4 regions of the Paenibacillus sp. FSL L8-0340 genome follow, and region 1 is predicted to be linked to each of the others. Evidence: riboswitches for the same ligand, from Rfam matches in the RefSeq annotation. Region 1 holds a riboswitch; each other region holds the start of a gene.
The links. Region 1 has a riboswitch for cyclic di-AMP ahead of NST07_RS17470 (hypothetical protein). Riboswitches for the same ligand answer to the same signal wherever they lie in the genome.
Positions count from the first base shown of each region.

Region 2: another riboswitch for cyclic di-AMP. It lies ahead of NST07_RS02680 (hypothetical protein); the one in region 1 lies ahead of NST07_RS17470 (hypothetical protein).
Region 3: another riboswitch for cyclic di-AMP. It lies ahead of NST07_RS00140 (ubiquitin-like domain-containing protein); the one in region 1 lies ahead of NST07_RS17470 (hypothetical protein).
Region 4: another riboswitch for cyclic di-AMP. It lies ahead of NST07_RS00505 (C40 family peptidase); the one in region 1 lies ahead of NST07_RS17470 (hypothetical protein).

Region 1 covers NZ_CP151967.1:3,907,118-3,912,878, reverse strand. Annotated here, with positions in the region: gene NST07_RS17485 (response regulator transcription factor) at 1-653, opposite strand, end outside; gene NST07_RS17480 (hypothetical protein) at 836-1,024, opposite strand; gene NST07_RS17475 (SPFH domain-containing protein) at 1,136-2,557, opposite strand; gene NST07_RS17470 (hypothetical protein) at 2,580-3,098, opposite strand; cyclic di-AMP (ydaO/yuaA leader) riboswitch at 3,285-3,472, opposite strand; gene NST07_RS17465 (spore germination protein) at 3,793-5,217, shown strand; gene NST07_RS17460 (GerAB/ArcD/ProY family transporter) at 5,254-5,761, shown strand, end outside.
Region 2 covers NZ_CP151967.1:579,806-585,566, forward strand. Annotated here, with positions in the region: gene NST07_RS02655 (ABC transporter permease) at 1-34, shown strand, start outside; gene NST07_RS02660 (hypothetical protein) at 74-268, shown strand; gene NST07_RS02665 (hypothetical protein) at 403-591, shown strand; gene NST07_RS02670 (hypothetical protein) at 713-1,165, opposite strand; gene NST07_RS02675 (hypothetical protein) at 1,194-1,703, opposite strand; cyclic di-AMP (ydaO/yuaA leader) riboswitch at 1,828-2,011, opposite strand; cyclic di-AMP (ydaO/yuaA leader) riboswitch at 2,433-2,621, shown strand; gene NST07_RS02680 (hypothetical protein) at 2,727-3,143, shown strand; gene NST07_RS02685 (glutaredoxin family protein) at 3,241-3,483, opposite strand; gene ytxJ (bacillithiol system redox-active protein YtxJ) at 3,480-3,806, opposite strand; gene NST07_RS02695 (SDR family NAD(P)-dependent oxidoreductase) at 3,991-4,725, shown strand; gene NST07_RS02700 (ThuA domain-containing protein) at 4,765-5,400, shown strand; gene NST07_RS02705 (spore germination protein) at 5,538-5,761, shown strand, end outside.
Region 3 covers NZ_CP151967.1:26,099-31,859, forward strand. Annotated here, with positions in the region: gene rsmI (16S rRNA (cytidine(1402)-2'-O)-methyltransferase) at 1-189, shown strand, start outside; gene NST07_RS00125 (AbrB/MazE/SpoVT family DNA-binding domain-containing protein) at 747-1,001, opposite strand; gene NST07_RS00130 (HD domain-containing protein) at 1,307-2,590, shown strand; gene NST07_RS00135 (TatD family hydrolase) at 2,645-3,415, shown strand; cyclic di-AMP (ydaO/yuaA leader) riboswitch at 3,614-3,841, shown strand; gene NST07_RS00140 (ubiquitin-like domain-containing protein) at 4,132-5,292, shown strand; gene rnmV (ribonuclease M5) at 5,445-5,761, shown strand, end outside.
Region 4 covers NZ_CP151967.1:100,485-106,245, forward strand. Annotated here, with positions in the region: gene NST07_RS00480 (hypothetical protein) at 1-11, shown strand, start outside; gene NST07_RS00485 (4a-hydroxytetrahydrobiopterin dehydratase) at 247-534, shown strand; gene NST07_RS00490 (cytochrome c) at 637-993, opposite strand; gene NST07_RS00495 (GNAT family N-acetyltransferase) at 1,100-1,606, opposite strand; gene NST07_RS00500 (C40 family peptidase) at 1,868-2,317, opposite strand; cyclic di-AMP (ydaO/yuaA leader) riboswitch at 2,365-2,507, opposite strand; gene NST07_RS00505 (C40 family peptidase) at 2,893-3,321, opposite strand; cyclic di-AMP (ydaO/yuaA leader) riboswitch at 3,379-3,517, opposite strand; gene NST07_RS00510 (hypothetical protein) at 3,738-4,568, opposite strand; gene NST07_RS00515 (M1 family metallopeptidase) at 4,580-5,761, opposite strand, start outside.

The DNA of each region.
Region 1 (5,761 bases):
CGAACGGTAATGATGTATCTCGGTACAGCAGGAACATCCTCGATCTTCTCTCTTAACCTTCTAATATGAACCGAAAGGGTGTTGTTATCAATGAATTCTCCTGACATATCCCACAGACTGTTAAGAATGATACTTCTGCTGCAAATTTGCTTAGGGTGAGTCATTAACATTAATAGCAATCGATATTCCAGCCCCGTCAATAAAAGTTCCTGATTGTATTTAAGAACAGTTCCTTCTAGAACTCGAACTTCAATATCGTTGGATATCCATCTATTCGCTTCATCCGTGGGCTTATGATTGCGCCTTAAAACGGCTTTTATTCTAGAGAGAAGTTCTTTGGTACGGAGCGGTTTGGTCATATAATCATCTGCACCCAAATCAAGTCCAGCAACAACATTTGTCTCCTCATCCAAAGCTGTCAGGAATATGATCGGAACCTGGGATAATGTACGGATTTCCCTACACAGGTCATACCCTGAACCATCAGGTAAATTTATATCCAACAAGATTAAATCGACTGTGTCTGTTTTCAATACCTTCCTTGCTTCTTCCAAGCTACCGGCAATAACAACGGTATATCCTTCACTCGTTAAAGTATAATCAATACCGAACACCAAATTATCATCATCTTCAACCATTAAAATTCGATTCATTGAGCACCTCAGTTTAATTCAAGAAAGTTTTTAAAGTTAAGCTACACCCTTTTTTCACTGTATCATGAAAGATATCTATCACAAAGCTGTTTCGTGGAAAATTTATTTAAGGTAACTCTGGTTCATCCATTAGACAACGAAAAGCCGATCCAGAAAAGGATCGGCTTATTTTTATAGCTTTATCAATCACGTTTGTTCTCAACAGATTTCATACGGTTTTGATCGTCAGGCACCCGGTCAGTACTGAACTCCTGCCCTGCTTCTAACTCACCGTGGCCGCAAACACTTCGGGAAAAATTTGTGAACTGCCTTTTTTGCTCATCCATTTCGTGTTTTCGCTTAAGAAGCTCCTGCGGATCCTGATTTGTCATAATTAACCTCCTAGGAAATCAAAATAAGTCTCCAAAAACGGAATCATGCTGTTTATTCGCACTACAGAAGTTTTCCATAATAGAGAGGTGCTTATGCAAGGAAATTTAGAATTATTGCTCTTTATCCCGGCCGAGTAGCCCGCTGAGAGCCTCTGTCACGTTCATACCGGTAAGCGTCTGTGTCAATTCAGGAACCTGGGCCATGATTTTGGCGATATCGCCGGTAATTTTGTTTATGCCGGATGAAGCTCCATCCTGGGAAATCACTGTAATCTTATCGACCTTGGCCAGCGGGGAAGCGATTTTATCAGCCAGCTCTGGCAGAACCTTCAAGAATTCCACTATAAGGGCGGCTTGCGTGAACTGTTTGTACGCTTCAGCTTTCTTCTCCAGTGCCCCCGCTTCCGCTGCTCCGGCCAGCTGAACAATTTCCGCGTTGGCTTTTCCCTTCGCCAGTTCTGCTTCCGCTGTTGCCAGCCCCCGTTTGGTCATTGTGGCCGCCTCTGCTTCAGCCTCAAGAATTTTCCGCTGCTTAGCCGCTTCCGCTCTCATGATCGTAGCCTGGTTCTCCGCCTCAGCAGGCTTGATCACCGTGGCCTCCAGCTCCTTCTGTCTCAGCTCAACTTCGATTTCCCGGACGGTCCTATTGGCCTCCGCTTCCATCTGCGTAATCTTGACCTGTTCGGTAACCAGCGACTGCTTAATTTTGTTCTGCTGCAATTCGTACGCAAGATCCGCCTGTGCTTTTTTCACTTCAGTTTCCAGCTTAAAGTCTGCCTGCTTAATGTTCAAATCCTTCTCGAACAGAGATTCCTTGGCGCGGGCTGCGGTTCCAGCTTCAATGGTAGCCTGATGTGCATTGGCTTTGGCAATGGCGGATTCCTTCTCCGCCTCGGCTTGTTTGATCTGAATGTCGCGTTCTGCTTCCGCCTTGGCGATGCTGGCATCGCGGCGGATGCGCTCAATTTCCGGAACCCCCATATTGTCGATATACCCTTTGTCGTCAGTAATTTTCTTAATGGTGAAGCTGACTACCTCAAGCCCCATCTTGTCGAGGTCTTCCGAGCAGGTCTCCCGCATCTTGCTGTTGATTTCGTCAGGTGTCTTTAGAATGGATTCTACCGTTAATTGTCCGATCAAGCCGCGCAAATGGCCTTCCACCGAATGCAGGATAATCGTCTCACGGTCCTCTTCCGGCCTGTCGATAAACTGCTCACTGGCAGTAAGTATAGCGGTAGGATCGCTTTTAATCTTAATCTGGGCTACCGCCTCCAGGTTGAGCTTGATGCCCTGCCGGGAGAACATTGCCTGCGCTGGGATGACATCGAAGCTCATCAGCATCATAGAGATGGTCTTATTGTTCTGGAAGCCGGGAATGACGAACGTCCCGCCGCCCTGAACCACTCTTTTTCCGCCGAGGCCGAATACAATCATCGCCTGATTGGGCGGAACCTTTTTATAAGCGTTCACGATACTGAACAAAGCCAGCAGGATAACAACAACAATTGCCGAGATTAAATAAAGAATAACCATTTGGTTCGACACTCCCCGTTAGTTATAATTGTTCGTTTTCCCTCTCGAAGAGGGTGACTACCGCTAATCCTTTATCCACCTTCAAAATAATCACCCTGTCACCCTTGGCGAGCTGCTGGCCGGTTTCTGCCCGTACTCCAATGGAACGCATCGTTCCATGCAGCACGTATTTCATCTCTCCCACTGCTCCATCCCCTGCAGAAATGCTGATGTACCCGAGTTGTCCCGCCTGCTCATAATCCATTTTATTCATGCTACTGTCATACCGAGTCATCACCCGGGCCAGCACCGCATATATCAGACAGCCCAGCAGCAAGGCAACCCCGGTGCAGATCAGCACCACTGCAAGTATATTCATTCCGCTGAACCGGGTAAGCACATAACCACTGCCGCCCCAGACCGTGACAAACACCATTAGAGGGAGTATGGGCACAAAGCCCGGACCACCAGCATCGCCACCTCCCACATGCAGATGACCGGCCAGGCCATGCCCATGAAATCCGCCGCTAAGGAGAAGCAGCAATCCAACCCAGAAGCACACGATAAATACAGTAACGATACCAATCCCCCCCTTTAAAGGATTTTAGATAGTGCCTAATCACTCTGAATTTCGTTGTTATAAGATTTCTAAACTCTCATATAGATCGTTTTCCCTTTCTGCATGCGCAGCAAAAAGACCACAGAAGCGTCAGGGCTCTCCGTGGTCGGTTAATCGATCATGGCGCTCATCCTCTCTCTTCGAGGCTTACGGGGTTAGCTGACGGATTCGGGCAGCGAGATTGCCCTACCTTGTAAGAAGCGGCTTTTCAGCACGCAGCAAGGATTCACCCCAAGTGAGCGGCAGCTATCTGAGCAAAAGCCACATTCACCATTGGTTCCCCCGTTCCCATTATCGGAATTCAGCCATTTGAGAACAGTTATATTACATTCGGTTGTTGATTTGAATCTTACGCCTGTGACCATTTAATGTAAAACGTTGCGGATGGCAAATGAAGCCCAAAATGCCACCACTTCGCGAATGAATGCGCATTCTATGGTATTACTCTTAAGCGATCGATGATTTGCTCATTTTTGCTCCACTTCATGTCCTTAGGAAAACAAAACAGAAACGTCTGCTGGCTCAACATCATCCCCAATATTCTTCTATATCGCACATTAAAGTTCCCGTCAGGAATATTCTGCAAATCATTCGGGAACGTTAACCGCAAAACTAATCGAAAGTTGAGCGCCTTATAATGACTAACCAAACTCAGACCTCATCTCCTTCTGTAGATCAAAACTCCGATTATATCGAAGCAGCACTATTCTATACAAGTGACCTCAAAAAAAGAAGCTTATCCTTTCAGGGAAGGGAAGGGTTGGTCTTTTATCTGGAGTCCCTCACTGACACGGAATTGATTGAACGGAACGTGATTGTTCCTTTTAGCCGTAATCAGGACAAAGACCTTTCTGAGCTTTTCACAACACTTAGTTTCAGTTTGGAAACAGAACTAAACCAAGGCATTCAGGGACTTCTTGAAGGAAGCTGTCTTTATTTTTTAGAAGGAATGTCTGAATTTTATGTCCTCTTCACTCCTGCCAAATATGAACGAAGCATTAGCGAACCTGAGAATGAAGGGGTTATTCGGGGACCTCACAACGGTTTTATTGAACAGATGAAGGTTAACTTATACCTGATTCGGAAACAAATCGCCTCCCCAAACCTTATTGTCCGCTACTTCACACTTGGGAAATTCGCCCCCAAGCAGGTAGGCTTAGTCTATATGGAGAATATGGCCAACCCAGAATTGATAAAAATTGTAGAATCAAGGATAAAGAAAATTTCGCTCGATTGGATAATCTCCACTGGCTTTATTCAGGAATTAACGGAGGATAACTCCTTCTCCATATTTCCACAACTAATCAATACGGAGCGTCCGGACCATACCTCAGCTTATTTGCTGGATGGATATGTGGCTATACTGCTGGATGGGGACCCTACAGCTCTGATTTTGCCGGCGAGCTTTTTCAGCTTTTATCAGACACCGGATGACTATAACAATAGATGGATGATCGCTTCTTTTGTCCGGTTTATCCGTCTGATCGGCTTTGTAACAGCATTTCAGTTGCCAGCGCTCTACATTGCCACCGTTTCTTTCCACTCCAATGTCCTTCCCTTGCAATTGTTCTTTTCGATTCAAGGTTTATTGACCCGGGTCCCTTTCCCTCCGCTGATTGAAGCGATGCTGCTTGAACTTATATTCGAACTGCTACGGGAAGCAGGACTACGTCTGCCCAGTCGTGTAGGTCAAACTATTGGGATTGTTGGGGGGTTGGTTATCGGGGATGCAATTGTTAAGGCGGGATTGGTTTCTTATTCGATGATTATTGTTGTTGCGTTGACTGCCATTGCATCTTTTCTTATCCCTTCCAACGAAATGAGCTCTGCTATCCGGTTTATGCGGTTTCCATTGATGATTGCTGCCTCATTATTCGGATATATTGGGATATCATTTGGGTTAACACTCATTTTCATACATTTGTGCAAGCTAGAATCGTTTGGGCAAACCTACCTGAGACCATTAAGTCCGTTGAAATTTCAAGGCCTGAAAGATACCTTCGTACGCTTTCCAATTTGGTCCATCCGAAAGAGTTCAAGCAACCCAAAAACGGATAAATGATCATTAATCTACATAGTACTTACAGGAGTTGATACGGTGGCTCAAAAAGAAAAAATGATCACAAGGGGACAACTCTTCCTTTTTATTATTCAAGCCCAAATCGGTGTTGGTATTCTGTCTCTTCCTAACAAACTTAACGAAACTGCCAAAGGTGGAGGTGGACTTTCTGTTTTAGTTGCAGGGGTTATTACCCAACTTGTCATCATTCTTCTGTGGGTCCTGCTGAAGAAATTCCCCGGACTTAACCTATTCGGTATTTGCATGAAACTTGCAGGCCCGATTATTGGCAGTCTATTGATTATTCTGTATATTGGTTACTTTATTCTGCTTGGCTCTAATATTATGCTTAGTGCCGTTGAGGTGCTCCGGAGATGGATGCTGCAAACTACGCCAAGATGGGCTGTACTAGCTCTTTTTTCTATCATGACTCTCTACCTCTCAAGAGAAAAGCTGACAGTATTGGCAAGATTTTATACGCTGGCATCCGTGCTTTTTATTCCACTATTTTTATTTATCATTTATGGATTAACTCAAGCCCATCTGG
Region 2 (5,761 bases), 3.3 Mb from region 1:
GATCAGAAAAGCAATGAAGGCCTACAAAATTTAATTGGAATCATCAATATATACCTTTTGAGGAGTGGCAAGGATGAATAAAAAGCATGAACAAACATTCGGGTTGCTGTTTGCAGTTTCTTCGTTAATCGTACTGGTCGCCAGGTTAATGCCGTCCAATGGATCGAATCTGCTTGATTTCATTCAAGGGCTTTTGACAGGAATGGGCATTGCCGGTATGATTGCGTCATTAATCATTTTTGGCAGACATTCTAAACGCGCACACTAAGAAGTGATCATAGGTTTTACTGAGGAAGCCGCGGTTCGGAAACCGCGGCTTTTTTGCGGCTCCCGGGGGAGTTCAGAGCCAAACTGGATCAGTGAAGGCTTATGGTGTATGTTATTGAATAAGGAGTGGTAATCTTGAAAAAAAACAATCAAATCCCCGCGATACTCGCAGCTTCAATTCTGCTGATTCTGCTCAGCAGCATGCTTAAGCCGGAGGGCTCTACCCTGCTGGGTGTGCTGCAGACGTTAATGCTCGGAGTGGGCTTGCTGGGCTGCTGTACAGCGGCCTGGAGATTCGCCAAAGGCGGCAAGGGCAAGAGCTGAGTATAAATAGAAAAGGCCGCGGCATTATGCTGCGGCTTTTTCATGCGCTTCGACAAGTTGCCCATTACATCAGCGGAGATAAGAGAGGGGCCCACAGTGCTTCTTTAATCTATGTGAGCAGCTATACAACAAATAAATTTGCTTCAGGCCGCAATGTTTCTAACCGGCACATTTGCTCGCGCACATGTCTCAGCCGGGTTTTCAGCACCGGCACGCTTTGCTCAAGAATGGTGCTGATTGCAGGCAGGGGCAGCAGCATGCCGTACCATAACACCTGGACAATCTGATCCTCCCAGGCTAATCCATTGGAAACAAAGAGGCTGCACTCCTCCGCAGCCCGGGAGCACTGCTGAATGCACTCCCGGTAGGCAACCAGCGAGAAAGGCTGCGGTATGAAATCATCATGAAGGTACCGGGTGTAAAGCTCAGTGAAGGTCTTCATCGCAGTCTTTTCCGCAACGGCACCCTCTCCCAGCAGCAGACTGGTGAGTGCATAAATATTTCCGGTGTTCTTTTGGACATATTCGGCAAACTCGCTGGCAGCTGTCCATTCCGGGGATAATGGGTCTGGCATGTCTTCACGTTCCTTTCTGAATAAGAAATTATAAGATGGAGAAATAAGCGATGGATCTGTCCATTAGCTCGGCTATGTCCGGTTCCTGCCAGCTGCCTTTATGCAGCAGGGAACTTGAAGGTTTATAGTACATCCGTCTGAAGGGGGGCGTACCGCCGGCCCCGGCTGTACGGGAATAGGGGACCATTTGCAGATGTGACGTGACGACCTTGCCTTGCAGCTTGGCTTTTAAATCCAGCAGGGCCGTTTGCACGATTTCTTGCTGATCTGGCTCCCACTGCGCACCTAGCTGCTGTACAATTTCTATGGCTTCTTCCAGCCTGTGATTGCGTATACTTCTCAGGAAGCTGCTCCATTTAATGACGTCAAAATGATCGCCTTCCGCAGACAGTATCCCCGCTCCCCAGCTGCACCCAGCCTTGCACGTAAGCTTCAGCACACCATACCGGCATTTGCCGGACGACTCCGTGGCCTGATGGAATGGCCAGGGGGCATCGAATACAAACACTTCTATACGTAACAGCCTGCGCTGGTTCATTTCGTTTTCCCTCCTACCCATTTATAAGCTGCAGCCTCAGCACAAAAAACCGCAGCAGAGGAGGACCTCTGCTGCGGTTTTGGTACAGGCTTAAATACACCTGGCGCAAAAACGTGGCGGATCAAGGTTCTCTCTAGTCGCTTACGGGGTTAGCTGTCGGATTCGGACGGTGAGAGTCGCCCTACCTAATGAGACCACAGTCTCCTTCGGATTCACCCCAAGAAAGATTCTTATCTTCCAGGTAAGGCCCCTGCGGGCCTGATGGTTCCCCCGTTTCCCGCATTGCGGGAATTCAGCGTTTATATCGCATTTCGTGCATTGGATTCAAACCGAATCATACTCTTTTCGCATGAGCTTTGTAAAAAGGAAAAAACATTCTTCTGAGCCGAATTTCAGGGAATTCTGGCAAAGGAAACGGTAGGATGTGCTAAAAGGGTGTTTATCAACGGTTTTCGGCTTTTTATCTCGTTCATACGACTGCTTTTGATTTAGGGTGATCAGAGCATAAAAGGCAATTTGCTCAACATCGGGTGAATATAATCACAATGCTGAATGCTTTTTCGCAAATCGCTGATAAGCCGAGTAAATAAGAGGAATGATGAGATTGAGGCTTAAGTAAGCGCTACCTGATCTGGTTTGGGTTTACTAAATACATTATTTTGGCAGGTTTGGCGGTTTACAAGGTCGTGATCGCCAGAGTATGATTACTTCTGTTTACTACACAATCGAATACGCAGTCCGCTTAATTTCCGTTATGGAAAGCGGGGGAACCAACAATCGGCAGCCGATGTGAGAGTCGGAGCCGGTTATGGGGTGAATCCTGTGAAAGTGCGAGAGAATGCTCGCATGGATACAGGTAGGGCGACTCTCACTGCCCGAATCCGACAGCTAACCTCGTAAGCGTATTAGAGAGGATGAGCACAATGTGACCGTTAATTGGACCACAGAGGGAATTCCTTTGTGGTTTTTTGCTGTGTTCGTATGGCAAATGAATGGAAGTCCTAAGCCGGAGGAGAGGAAGATATGGCGAATTCGGAAGAATATGTACTCATTAACGCTCCGACTAAAGCGGGGGAGCATTTTATCAAAATCTTAAAGTTTAGAGGCTATAAGATCGCAGGAATCGCCAACAATGCGGCGGAGAAGCGGCGTCTGGAGGAGCTGGGAATCGAGGTCAATCTCGTGGTGGATACACATCATCAGAATACATGGTTCCGCCCCTCTTTTCCGGTAGGCAGAGTATTTCTGTTCGAGAGCAGTGTGACCTTATGCTGCCGGTATATCCAGATGTGCCGGACCTGGACGACAAAGCCAATATACGTAATTACGACTTCGATGAATCCCAGACTGGTCTATAAAGGGCTTGGAGCGGATTCCGTCATCTATTCCCACAGCGGAAATGTCTCTTTTCTGGCGGATGTCTCAACGAATCCAGGATAAGGCCAAATAAAAGGGCAAATAAAAGGCATCCCCTGGACAGAGGTCCAAGGGGATGCCTTTTTCAAAATATAAGTATTCATATGCTTCATGCTATAAATTATTCAGCGGTTGCTCCAATAAGCTCCTTAAGCTCGGAAACATTGAAGCCCTTGACTGCGCGGCCTTCGTACACGGTAACAGGCACACCCATGAAGCCCAGCTTCTCGACTTCTTCCTGATACACTGTACTTGTCATAACATCACGCACCTCGAAGCTAACGTCTTGCTCGGTCAGCCACTGCTTCACTTGATTGCAGTCGCTGCACCCTGTGGTGGAATAGACAATTACCGGCTGGCTCATTGGCTCACAGCTGCCTTGATGGCGTCCCGGGTGATTTTCCAATGGGAGGTGTTCCAGCGGACTTCGCCGTCTTCCAGGAGGAAGATCTGCGGAGATTCATGTTTGATCCCGAAATCTTCGGCAATCTGATTGGACAACGGACGGTCTTCAATCACATGGACAATGGCAGCTGGAGTCTCGGAGCCTTGCGCATAGGCTGTGAATTCCTCGTTGGCCTTGGCGCTGATCGGGCAGGTAGTGCTATGCTTGAAAAGCAGTTTTTTACCTGGTTGCGCAACATATTGCTGCAGTTCTTCCAGAGTATGAAGTTGTTGGATAGACATCGGTATCTCACCTTCCTATAAGTACTTGTAACTACGATTGTAACATAGTTCAAAATTAAATCAAAAAGGAAGTTAGAGCACCCCTTTCAGCGGAATTACAGTCCCATGAAGGACGTTGAAAAAACGTGACTGCCATGCTAATGTGAGAGAGATGCCGCGTGTATCCTGAAGAATCGTAAAGGGTGTGTCCATAATCATGAAAAGGGTTGCTTTTGTTACCGGTGCTGACCGTGGTTTAGGTTTTTTTCTGGCAAGCTGGCTTCTAGAGAACAAATATTCCGTATTTGCCGGTCAGTATATGAAGGAGTCGGAATCGCTGGACGCACTGAAAAAGCAGTACCCGGACCGATTAACTCTGATCCCGCTGGATATCGGCGACCGTGAGAGTGTCAAGCAAGCGGCACGTAGTATTTCGGGCAGTACCGCTCATGTTGATATGATTATCAATAATGCCGGTATTATTCATAGAGCCGATGATGCCACGATGCTTGTTGATATGGACGATGAAGCCATGGCTCACATTTATAATGTAAACACGCTTGGTTCTTTGAGGGTCAGTAATGAACTGATGGGCCTGTTGATGCAGAGTAAGCAGAAATTGATTGTTAATATCTCCTCAGAAGCCGGAAGCATTGGCCGGAACAAACGGATTAATATGTACGGATACTGTATGTCCAAAGCAGCGCTTAATATGCAGTCCTCCCTGCTGCACAACCATTTGAAGGTGATGGGCGGGCAGGTTATGGTCTTTCACCCCGGCTGGCTGCAATCCTATATGAATGGTGAGAAGGCTCTGGAGGCACCTATTCCTCCTGAAGAGTCGGCGCGTAAGATTATGAATATCGTGCAGGGGCACAAGAAGTATATGGGTGAGGAGCCGGCTTATCTCGACCTGGACGGAAATGCCTGGCCCTGGTAACTATACACTAAGAGAAGCAGGAAGAGAGGCGGGAAGAACATGTCTGAATGGAAAGCACTAGCACTTGGCAGCTACAGTGAGGTGAAATACCATCCTTTTACCGGTGTGGATCACGAGATTAAGCGCATTCTGTCACCTGATCTGCAGGTGGAGGCTTCCGAAGATTACAGTCTCCTGAGCAAAGACAACCTTGAGGGCTTGAAGCTGGTTATCGCCTATACCGAATTTTCCGAACAGAAAATAGCCCCGGAGCAAAGTGCCGCTTTGCTGTCTTATGTAGCGGGGGGCGGAGGTCTGCTCGTTGTACATAACGGAATCTCCCTGCAGCGGAATCAGGAGCTGGGCGCTATGCTAGGCGCGCATTTCACCCACCATCCGGAATACACCTCCCTGCATATGAAAATACCGGCACACGGGCATCCCATTATGCAGGGGATTAGCGAGTTCGTCATTGAGGACGAGCCGTACTACTTTGAAATGCATCCTTATTTTGAGACGACTGTGCTGGCAGAGTACCTTCATGAAGGGGCCATGCGTCAGGCAGCCTGGTGCCATGCGTTCGGACTTGGCCGTGTAGTTTATCTGATGCCGGGGCATCATCTGCCTTCCTTCTCGGTAGAGCCGTTCCGCCAAATGATCCGCCAAGGCGGAATGTGGGCAGCGGGTCTGCTGTAACTCCTACCTTTGAATCGTTTTCGCACATCATAACAGCTGCACGTTCCCCAAGAGGAGCATGCAGCTGTTTTTTTTGATGTATGAATGTTCCAGCTTCGGTCAAAATAGGGTTACGAATAAAAAGGGGGGCGCATGGAATGTGGAAGATGCTATGGGATCTTGTGCCCGGCTGGAAGGTGCTGTTTCAAGGTTTTGTCATCTTCATCGTTCCGGTTGTCTTAACCCGCCTAATGATCTGGCTCCGAATGAAAGAGGGCAAGGCGAGCACCCGGGGAATGCGGGCTGAAGGCAAAAAAGGCGGGGGGGTTCCAAGTTCCGAAGATACTGGGGAGGCGGATCAGACCAGCATCGCTGTGCAGAA
Region 3 (5,761 bases), 3.6 Mb from region 1:
GTTGAAGGGGAAAGCAAAGAAGAGGCTGAGATTGCTGAATCCTCCTGGTGGCGTGAGCTCAGCATTGAGCTGCATGTCGCTCACTATGAAAACGCAGGAATGGCACGGAAGGAAGCTATGAAAAAGGCCGCCGCAGACCGTGGCTTGGCCAAACGCGATATTTACAATGCATTGTTGGACAGGGAGTAAAGGGCGTTTGCCTCCGTAAGCGATTCCCGCAGGGAGAGCGGGCAAAAGCAGAAAAAGCAGCTCACCAGCCAGCAGCCAGTAACCGCTAAAGTCACTGGCCCGTGCCACCGTAAAGCGATTCCCGTAGGGAGAGCGGGCAAAAGCAGAAAAAGCAGCTCACCAGCCAGCAGCCAGTAACCGCTAAAGTCACTGGCCCGTGCTACCGTAAAGCGATTCCCGCAGGGAGAGCGGCTTTATCGCCCAACCGTTGCAGGGCAGCGCCTTCGCGCAGCCGCCATAGGCGCACGGCCTATGGCGAAATCCCTCGGATGGCAAGGCCCTGAGGGCGTGCCCGAAAGAGGGCCGGTCCACCGTCACAGTTACTCCTTTACGCGCGGCCACAAATTAGACAAGCTTCCGGGTGTCCAGAGGGCCGGGGCCCTTGGGGCCCTCCCTGTAGGGAGGGTTTGGGAGGGTAAAAAAGCATAAAAAATACCTCCCGCATCAACGGGAGGCCAAGGAGATATAAAAAGGTTAGAATTAACAATTTGATTAGTTCCTATTATAACCTATTTGTTCTAGTTTGTCACAGGGGTAGGGATAGCAGAAATGCATTCATGACAAACTATTTTTCCTTTGAAATAGGTTACATTCTCAGCATTGCCGCAGAAAATGCAAGCTGGCTCGTATTTTTTAAGCATGATCCGCTCACCGTCCACGTAAATTTCGAGCGCATCTTTTTCTCCAATGCCCAGGGTACGGCGCAATTCGATCGGAATAACAACCCGTCCAAGCTCATCTACTTTTCTTACAATTCCTGTTGATTTCATCATTACAATCGTTGCTCCTCTCAATGTTCAAAAGCGTCATTATTCGACATTGTTCACCGTTTTATGATATTTATAATACCAACCATTCCCAAAACAGTCAACCTTTTTTGAGGCTAATTTTAAGGAATTTTTTAATAAAACTTTTATATCGCCTACATTACACATAAATTCATACAAATGCAGATAAAATTAAATTGTCGATTTGTAAAACGATAAAATGACACAATTCGACAAAGTGCGACATAATTCATTATTATACTACCTATTACCTCTTATTTCTAATTATATTATTCGAAGGAGTTGAACACATGAAGCAACCGCTGACAGAAGAGAAGGTTTTCAAAGATCCGGTTCACAACTATATTCACGTGCAGGACACAATTATCTGGCGATTGATCAATACCAAGGAATTTCAGCGTCTGCGGCGCATCCGTCAGCTTGGCACCTCCTATCTAACCTTTCACGGTGCAGAGCATAGCCGATTTTCACACTCCCTGGGTGTCTACGAAATTACACGCCGTATCATTTCGCAGTTCGAGCGAAGCGGGTATAAGGATTGGATGCCGGAGGAGAGCCTGCTTACTCTATGTGCAGCGCTGCTGCATGATTTGGGGCATGGCCCGTTCTCCCATTCTATAGAAGAAGCCTTTGAAATGAACCATGAAGACTGGACCTGCCGGATCATTCTGGAGGACACGGAGATCACCGCGATTCTGCGGGATGTGGCAGAGGATTTTCCCGGCAAGGTAGCATCGGTAATCTCCAAAACTTATGAGCATGAAATTGTAGTCAACTTGGTTTCCGGCCCTCTGGATGCTGATCGCATGGATTATCTGCTCCGCGATGCATACTACACGGGAGTAAACTATGGGACGATTGATATTGACAGGATTCTAAGAATGCTGCGCCCATACCATGGAAGGGTAGTGGTTAAGGAGTCAGGGATGCACGCCATCGAGGATTACTTAATGTCGCGCTATCAAATGTACTGGCAGGTATATTTCCACCCGGTCACACGCAGTTCCGAAATCATTTTGCGGCAAATTTTCCGCAGAGCCAAAGAACTGTACCAGAGCGGTTATGAATTCCGGTTCATGATTGATCCTTTAGGTGATTTGTTCCGCGGAGAGGTCACGGTGGAGCAATATCTGCTGCTAGACGAAGCTATGATCCAGACCGCCTTCATGCAGTGGACTTTGGAGAAGGATGAGTTGTTAAGCGACTTGTGCAGCCGGTTTATTCATCGTAAACTGTATAAATATGTAGAGATGGAGAACCTTGATTCCGAGACGATTGACGAAATACGCCGCAGCTTTGCCGTGGCAGGGCTAGATGCCGATTATGATCTGGAAATTGATTTTCCAACAGATTTGCCCTATGATGTGTTTCGTCCGGGACAAGGCTTTGACAGCAAGCAGATTCTGCTGCTTGACCGCCATGACAAACTGAGGGAGATCTCTGAAGTTTCAGATATCGTACGCTCCATCAGCGGAATTCACCGCGGCCGTTATCACCTGTATTTTCCACAGGATAAGCTGCAGAAAGCCCTTCCAATGCTGCCTACTTCAATCGCAGAAATCTTTGCAAAGTAATCCAAAAATACTTGGAATTCATCATAGAAATTATGACAGAAAAGGGGATGTAACATGCAATTGTTCGACACGCACACCCATCTGGATGCTCCGCAATTCGACGAGGACCGCGAAAGGGTAATCGCCAATGCGCTCGAGGCAGGAGTTACCAAAATGATTAATATTGGCTTTAACAGGGAAACAATCCCAACGACCATGAAGCTTGCTGAAACCTATGACTATATTTATGCAGCCGTCGGCTGGCATCCGCAGGATGCCATAGACATGAGGGACGGTGATCTCGAGTGGATCGCCTCACTGTGCAGTCATAAAAAAGTAGTCGCCATCGGAGAAATTGGGTTGGATTACTATTGGGACACCTCTCCCAAAGAGGTACAGCATGAAGTGTTCCGCAAACAAATCGGACTAGCCCGTGAACTGAAAATGCCGATTTGTATTCATAACCGTGATGCTCATGAAGATGTGGTGCGTATTCTCCGTGAAGAGAAGGCTGATGAAATAGGCGGAGTGATGCACTCCTTCTCCGGAAGCTGGGAAATAGCCAAAATGTGCCTGGATTTAGGCTTTCACCTGTCCTTCGGCGGCCCGATTACATTCAAGAACGCCAGAGTGCCAAAAGAGGTGCTGGCCCAGACTCCGATGGACCGGCTGCTGATTGAAACGGACTCGCCTTATTTGACACCGCACCCTTTCCGGGGCAAGCGAAATGAGAGCGCACATGTGAGATTAGTAGCAGAGGCTGCCGCGGAAATAAAAGGGATTGATTTACAGGAATTGGCGGAAATTACGTATGCGAACGCACTGGAACGATTTGGAATTGTCTGAAATCGGGAGTAAAAGCGGTGAAAAATGAAGTATAGCCGATATATTAAACTTTTTTAATTTAAAAACGGCTGAATATTACAATATTTTAATCATTTTTTTGCGTAAACGTGGTTGAATCGTCCTTTACAACATGCATCAAAACAGGATATCATCTTTTCAGTGCAGTGAGCTGTTGTTACTGTGACAGTCACTGAATCATGGATCGTCTCGCTGAGTCTCCGTATGGAGAACGGGGGAACCAATAATGCCTGCCGCATGTCCGTACATAGAGTACAACACAGAAATGCCGCAGAATTTATTTGATTTCTTCACGTGGTCTTTGGGGTGAATTTGAGGGCAACCGCCGTGAGCGGGTGACCTAAGATAGGGCGTCTCTCTTATGCCCGAACCCGACAGCTAACCCCGTAAGCGCAAGTAAGAGAGGAAACCTCGTGCATAAACATTCCCGCGTATTCTGACATCCGGAGAAGCCACGAAAGAGTCCTCTGTGAACTCTTTTTTGGGCTTTTTTTGTTTTGAATAATGCGAATGTTCCCAGCATACTGTTATATAACAGGTATCTGGAGTAATTATGCCGGGCAGGCGATCCATGAGCAGGAAACGCTAAAGCAATGCGGGCGTATCCTGTTGCAATCTCAAACCTAGTTTCGTCAGCAATCATTCAGTCACCTTGATATACAACTTGACGACGGGGCTATGTAAGGAGGATGGAGAGAGTGGGCGTATTCCAACCAGAAGTATCCCATGATTCGCAATCATCCAGCAGGTCTTTCGCATTACGGTGGAAGCAAGTGAATCCTCGCTTACTTTCGCTTGCAGGTGCGGTATCAATCGTTATCGCGCTGCTCATTCTGCTGTACGTACACGGTCAGAGCAAGAAAGAGATATTTTTAGTAATAGACGGGAAAGTACAGACGCTGGAAACGCGCGAAGCGCTGCTCAGTGATGTGCTGGCTAAGGAACAAATTTCGCTGCAGCCGCATGATGAATTATCTATTGGCCTTAGTGATGAGATACAGGACGGCGACCGTGTCGTGATCAATCGTGCACAGAAGTTTAGTCTCACTGCGGATGGAGCAACAAAAACAATGTACACCACCGAAGACACTATCGGTGACGCCATTAGCAAACTGGGTTTAAGCCTGGAGAGCAGTGACAAAATATACCCTTCGCTTGACACCACAGTATCGGCCGGCATGGAAATTAAAATTGTCCGCATCAACAAGCAAATTGTAGAGCGGAAGCATAATTTGCCATTCCAGGTCATTAAGACCTCAGATCCTTCCCTGAACAAGGGGACCGTAAAAGTGGCACAGTTAGGCGCACCAGGCGTCATGGTCCAGCATATCGAGAAGGTCTACCAAGATGGAGAACTGGTCTCTATGCGCATGATTGGCAAGGAAGTACAGACGGTTACCAAACATAAAATTGTTTATGTTGGTACGAAGCCCCTGCCAAAGCCCGTTGTAGCTGCTGTGACAACTTCCAAAAAAAGTACGGCATCCAAAACAACCAAAGTTTCCGCAAAAAGCAGTAACGTCGTGCACAAGGCAGGCGTAGATTTCCAATACAAGAAGATGATCAAAAATGTGTCGATGACAGCCTATTCTTCGGAAGAGCCAGGCATTGGGACCCGCACGGCTTCTGGCACACGCGTAACAGAAGGCCGGACAATAGCTGTGGACCCGAATGTAATTCCTATCGGCTGGTGGGTGTACATTGAGGGATTAGGGTTTCGCCGAGCAGAGGATACCGGCGGTGCCATCAAAGGCAACAAGTTAGATGTTTATTACGATTCACTGAGCCATGCCCGTAATTTCGGCCGCAAGTCCCGGACTATTTATGTGATCGGTCCAGTGAAGCCGGAGTTGAATTAACGTGGTCCGCTTTTGCAAATTAACGGTTTATAAGCTATAGTGAGGGTAGCACTGACAGAACGGGCTGCCGCTCATCACTTATACATTCTTTAGCCAAAAAGAAGGGGAGCGAATCCTCTTCTTTTTGTGTTTTACAGGAAGGAGCAACGTGTATGATTAAGGAATTAATTGTGGTGGAAGGCAAGAGTGATACGGTTGCCGTCAAGCGGGCGGTGGAGGCCGATACGATAGAGACTGGCGGTTCAGCGGTAGACCGCAAGGTTATCGCCAAGATAGCGCTGGCAATGGAACGCAGAGGCGTGATCATCCTTACGGATCCCGATCATGCCGGCGAACGCATCCGCAAGATTGTTTCCTCCAAGGTGCCAGGCTGCAAGCATGCATTCATCCCGGAGAAGGATGCCACACGCAAGGGGGATATCGGTGTTGAGAATGCATCACCGGAAGCGATCCGTCATGCGCTGCAGCA
Region 4 (5,761 bases), 3.7 Mb from region 1:
TACTCATTTAGAGCAGCAGAACAGCAGAGTAACAGGAGGACGGTTTGCCCCCTGTCTGCGGCCCGTGGTAAAATTGAAGATGCCGAGTACTATTTGCCGGGATCTTAGAATACATTAAACCGAAAAAAAGCCTTCATCCTGGCGCATCCCTTGGACTTTACCGAAGCTGAGGGATGTTTTGTTTAAGGGATATGGGGAGCTGGGCTGTACGGACTTTACGGCTAACTTAGTAAGGGAGGAAACAAATTGCATTTTACGGAGGAAGAGCTGCGTGAGCAGGTAAGTAAGCTGGAGGGCTGGAAGCTGGAGCCGAATATGATGGTGCGTAAATATATGTTTAATGAATATATGAAGGGTATCGCCTTTGTGGATGAGGTGGCTGCGATCTCGGAAGCCTTCGATCATCATCCGCATATTACAATTGATTACAAAACGGTAATTCTGCGCTTGTCCGCAAAAGAAGAGAGCGGGCTTGCCGCGCTAGAGTTCCGCCAGGCGCATGAATTTAACGAAGCTTTCGACAAAACGCGTTAGGCGCAGGAGAAACCGACCTATCATAGGAATAGATATAAAAATGCCCGTGCAAGGATGTCTGAATATCCTTTGTACGGGCATTCTGTATTTTTAAGGTCAGGTTTATTTCTTCTCTGCAAGCCACATGGCAACATTCGCAATCTCTTCGGGAGCAAGCTTATCCTTGAAAGACGGCATTTGGCCGCGTCCCTTCGTAACAATGGTGTAGATTTCTTCTGCGTTATGCTGGCCGCCTTCCTGCTGCAGACTAGGGCCTAGACCGCCCTGTAGCTGATCACCGTGGCAGGTAATGCAGCTTGCCTGTACAATCGCTTCGGCGCTGGTGGCATCCAGTGTGACTTGCGGCATCGTCGGGTTATTTTCTTCGGCTACCTCTGCTTTGCCGGGCAATGTGAACAAGAGCACTACCGCAAAGGCACAGGCTGCGAAAAACAAACCGCCCATGATCCATTTCTGCATCTTCATCCGTCCCCTCCATGTAAGCTGCTTCCTACATTATATAGGATGGTGAAGCGTTATCATAGCATTTGTGTCAAAAAAGTGGACGATTTCAACACTAAAATTTTCAATTTAATGGAACGTTATGTTGTTTATCATAGACCATGCAATAAAATGGCTTATTTCCGGTTGGAGTAAGGCGTTCATAAGTATCCGTGATCGTGAAGCCGCATTTTTGGTATGTTCGGATCGCCCGCTGGTTCCAGGTCAATACTTCCAAATCAATCTCCCGCCCGGGATACCGCTTTAGCGCGGCCTGAACGATGGCTTCCATGAAAATGTGGCCAAGACCGTGTCCGCAAAGCTCGGGGCGCATTCCAATACCCAGCCTGACGACACCCTCCATCGGAAACAACTGCGCAAAGCCGCAAAGGATGCCTTGCTCGTTGACCACGGAAACATACTGGTCCCTGCGGAGCTCTGGATCGCCAAATTCAATGCCAAGCGCCTCCATTTGGGACCAAGGCATCCATTCGTAAATATTATAAGGCGCTTTGTAATTCCATGCGGCGATGTCTTCAGCATGGCTGATCTCCATGGGAACCACATGGAATGTAACGGGGGAGCTAATCATAAGGCCACCGGCCTCCTTTCATAGGGAGCAACAGCACTAGCTATACCTAATTATATCCATAACTGGCCTGATTCGACTCAGAAATTTCCTGAAAGGCGGAAACTTGACAAAGTGGTAAAAAATATTTTATGAAATGGAGGAAATTTGGGTAGATTTATGTTTTGCGGATATTGAGAGGGGTAAGTAATTTTATAGACAAAAAAAACAGGCCCCCTCCAGATTTCGGCAAAAATCATGGAAGAGTGCCCGTTTTACGACAACTTATTGCACGTCATCATTGTCTTGGGAATCAGAAGTAACGGATTGGTAAGCATCTGTACTCATGATCCGTTTGGCGCCAACGTAACGGTTGACGTAGTAGCTGTCACTCATCGTGCTGATGGTTACACCACGGGAGGATGAAGCATGTGCGAATTTGCCCTCACCGACATAAATGCCGACATGGGATACACCTTTACCGCTGGTATTATAAAATACAAGATCTCCCGCTCTCAGATCGTCCCGGGAAATGGCGGTACCCATTTGGTATTGGGAACCGGATTGGTGTGGCAGATTGATACCGATCTTATCAAAAACGTACATTGTAAATCCGGAGCAATCAAAGCCGTTGGTCGATACACCGCCGGATACGTATTTACTTCCGATGGTCTTGTCGATGACTTTATCCATTTTGGAATCCGCGAAAGCGCTTCCTGCTCCGATGGTAAGCATAATGGAAAAGCTTAGTACTGCTGCTGCTAACTTCTTCTTCAAAAGTGAATACCCCTTCCAAATGCCTACGAGGTTAGCTTAAGGGTTCGGTTGAAGGTCCCCTATGACCCCTCTGTGAATAGGAGGTCAATTCACCCAAAATCGGTTCCCCCGTTTCCCTAATGGTTAGGGAACTCGGCATGACTGTTGATTAGGATTAGCTTGTTAACCAATACATGACAAAACCTTTGTAAAACCCGATTGAATAATTACAAAAATGTTACTAAAAACTCACTGCGATAATTGTAACAAAGACTTCGCCAGTTGGCAATCACTTAAAACATATTAATGCATAATATTTACGCTTTTTAAGAGTTGATTTTGCTAAAAAGGTCTTATATTTACACGCTGAGTAAGCTTTAACTTAGATTTGTTGGGATTTTTAGTAAAAAGGTGTTTCACAGGCCTCAAATACGTGTAAAAGGTAGAATAAGGAAGACAAAAAGGAAAAACCCGGAAATGATTACGGCAATAATCAGTTTCCGGATTTCTATAAGTTACAATTATTTATTGGAGGATGGAATTCCTGAGGGATGTCAATCGTAAGCGATAGCTTTGTAAGCTGTTGTGCTCATTACTCGTTTGGCTCCAACGTAGCGGTTGGCCCAATAGGATTGACTCATTGAACTGATAGTTACACCACGGGATGAAGAGGATTGGGCGAATTTTCCGTTGCCGACATAAATACCGACATGGGAGACTCCATTGCCAAGGGTATTGAAGAATACCAGATCGCCTGAACGGAGGTTACTCCGTGATACGGCGGTTCCAACGCTGAATTGTGCTTTGGAAGTGCGGGGCAAGGTAAGGCCAACGTTCTTAAATACATATTTGGTGAATCCAGAACAATCAAAGCCGGCAGTGCTTGTGCCCCCGGTTTTATATGTCGTTCCGAGTGTTTTTGTAATAACCGTATCCATTCTGGAGTCGGCGAAAGCGCTCCCTGCTCCAAGCGTGAACACCATCACCAGCCCTAATGCTGCTGCGGTGCATTTCTTCTTAAAATTATGACTTTTCAAAAGATGTACTCCTTCCAAGGCCTGCGAGGTTAGCTTAAGGATTCGGTAGAAGGTTCCCCTATGACCCCTCTAAAGCGAGATCAATTCACCCAAAATATGGTTCCCCCACTTCCCGGTGCCGGGAATTTGGCGTTTTATGCACCGAAACAGTGACGTGTCGACAAGGTTAAATGCTTAAAGGTACATTCATTTGCTTCAAATTAGTTTCAAAAGATTACAAAGTTGTTACTACTGGTACAGGCATCATTGTACCAGAGGATTTACAGTTTTGCAAATACCCTAAATCACGTTGTAACCAAAAGAAGAGTCCCGCCCTTTATCTGGGGCAGTGACTCTTCTATTATGCCAAGGGACTGGCGTAATTATTGTGGAAATGTTTTACTGCACCAAAGGTGATACTGCCCCGCTAGGCTCCACATTTTGAACAGCGTTGAGGGAAGCGGTGAAAATTGCCGGAACAGCAGTGCGGGCAGGCCTGGACAGAAAAGTGCGGTCACTCCAGAGAGCAGCAGCAGAAGCAGGCCGCCGGCGCCGAACAGTGCAGATATACAGGTGGAAGGGAGGATTACCCTCAGGCCAACCAGCAAGGAAGAAAACATGCCTGTTCCTCCGGTGAAGCCAAACTGCATGTACAGCAGCAGAATGCGGATCAGGTAGAAGTACAGGAGCCAGGCCAGAACATAAGGAACCAGTCTCAGCAGCAGAGTATAATCGAGAATACCGCTGAGGAGAAGCCCATACATTTTGGGGAGAAGCCAATACAGCGGTGTTGCGGCCAGAAGCCATTCCGCTAGACTGAACAGCAGTACGGGGAGTCCGTAAAGCTTCATTCCGGGAAAAAAGAACATTCCCCGCTCCCCTTTGCGCTCCTGGTGCAGCTCATGCAGCAGCCCTGCGCGGATAAAGGGGGAGCATAGCAGCCGTAGCGCTGAGAGGGCCAGCAGCAGCCAGAGCCAGCGCAGCACCCCGGGGTCTGTGCTAAGTGCAGTCTGTCCTTCGATATAATACAGCAATCTGCCTATTCCGCTGCCGCCGGCGTGTGTATCGGGATAACGGAGCAGCACCGGGATGAGGGCTGACCTGACGAATCTGTACAGGAAATAGCCCCAAAGCAGCCGATAGATAAAAAGCAGAATCAGAATATAAAATTGCTCTTTCATGCTGTACCAGCCGCGAACTATCGATCTTTTCACAATCCTTCACCTCACCAGACAAGAGTTCCGAGCAGGGTTTCAAGCAGCTTCGTTGCGCTAAGCGTCCAGCGGGAGAGCGTCTTTCGCTCCAGCTCCGCCAGTCTAAAATTGTTGAGATGCTTACTCTCCAGCAGAATGGAGTGCTCCGGATCAATCTCTGCAGACAAAAGAGGCGCTTTGTAGGCTAGCTGAAAGGTGGTTTCCTTCTCTGTCCCATTCCAAAACTGCTGGACAGTATAGCCATCCAGGAAGGTGAACTTTATGGGGACGTCACCATACTGATTTCCTTTATTGCTGACCGCTACTGAGCTTTCGTAACGGGCATTATCATCGCCGCCCTCTTTTTTTGGGTCAGAGATTTTAATGTGATCAATTGAAAAATCCGGAGAACCGCCGCTGTATACATATTGGTCGAAGTAGGCTTGCCAGGATTTTTTGGTTACCTTCTCCACGATTTTCTGAAAGTCGGCGGTAGAAGGATGCCGGAAGCGGAACTTACGGGTATAGGCCGCCATTATGGCATCCATCGTCTTGGTTCCGACCTGCTGTTCGATATCCTTCAGCACCAGCTTGCCGCGGATGTACACATTTCGGGCATAGGCATCGGCAGGAGTGTATTTCCAGGTTTCCAGGTTAAGCGGCTGGGAGGATGTCACCAGGCTGGCCTGCAGGACATGATTGGATGATACCCCATACTCCTGCTCCATTAGCCTGTCTTCAGCGTAGGAAGTGAAGCTTTCGTCCAGCCAGGCCTCCTCGAATTCATTGCTGGCTAACATCCCGTAGAAATATTGATGGCCGATCTCATGAATGACCGTGCGCTCCAGAGAGGTGCCTGGAGAAGCCTCGGCCGCGCCAAAAGCAGTAACCAGTGTGGGATATTCCATCCCGCCGGCGCCGTTGCCCTCTTTGGGAGGTACGACGATGGATAATGTAGAGTAAGGATAAGGTCCGTACCATTTGCTGAAATTGGTCAGAGCGGCCTTCGCTGCCTGGAAATAACGCTCCTGCAGATGTTTATGTAGCGGGTCCAGATAAAGCTTGATTCTCACGCCCGGTACATAGTCTGTAGAGAAGGCCTCTTCGGCTACCACAAAGTCCGGGGAAGCGGCCCAGGCGAAGTCATGGACATCATCCGCATAAAATTGATACACCTTCTGATCCTGCTTCAGCTTGGCGCTCTTGACCGGGAA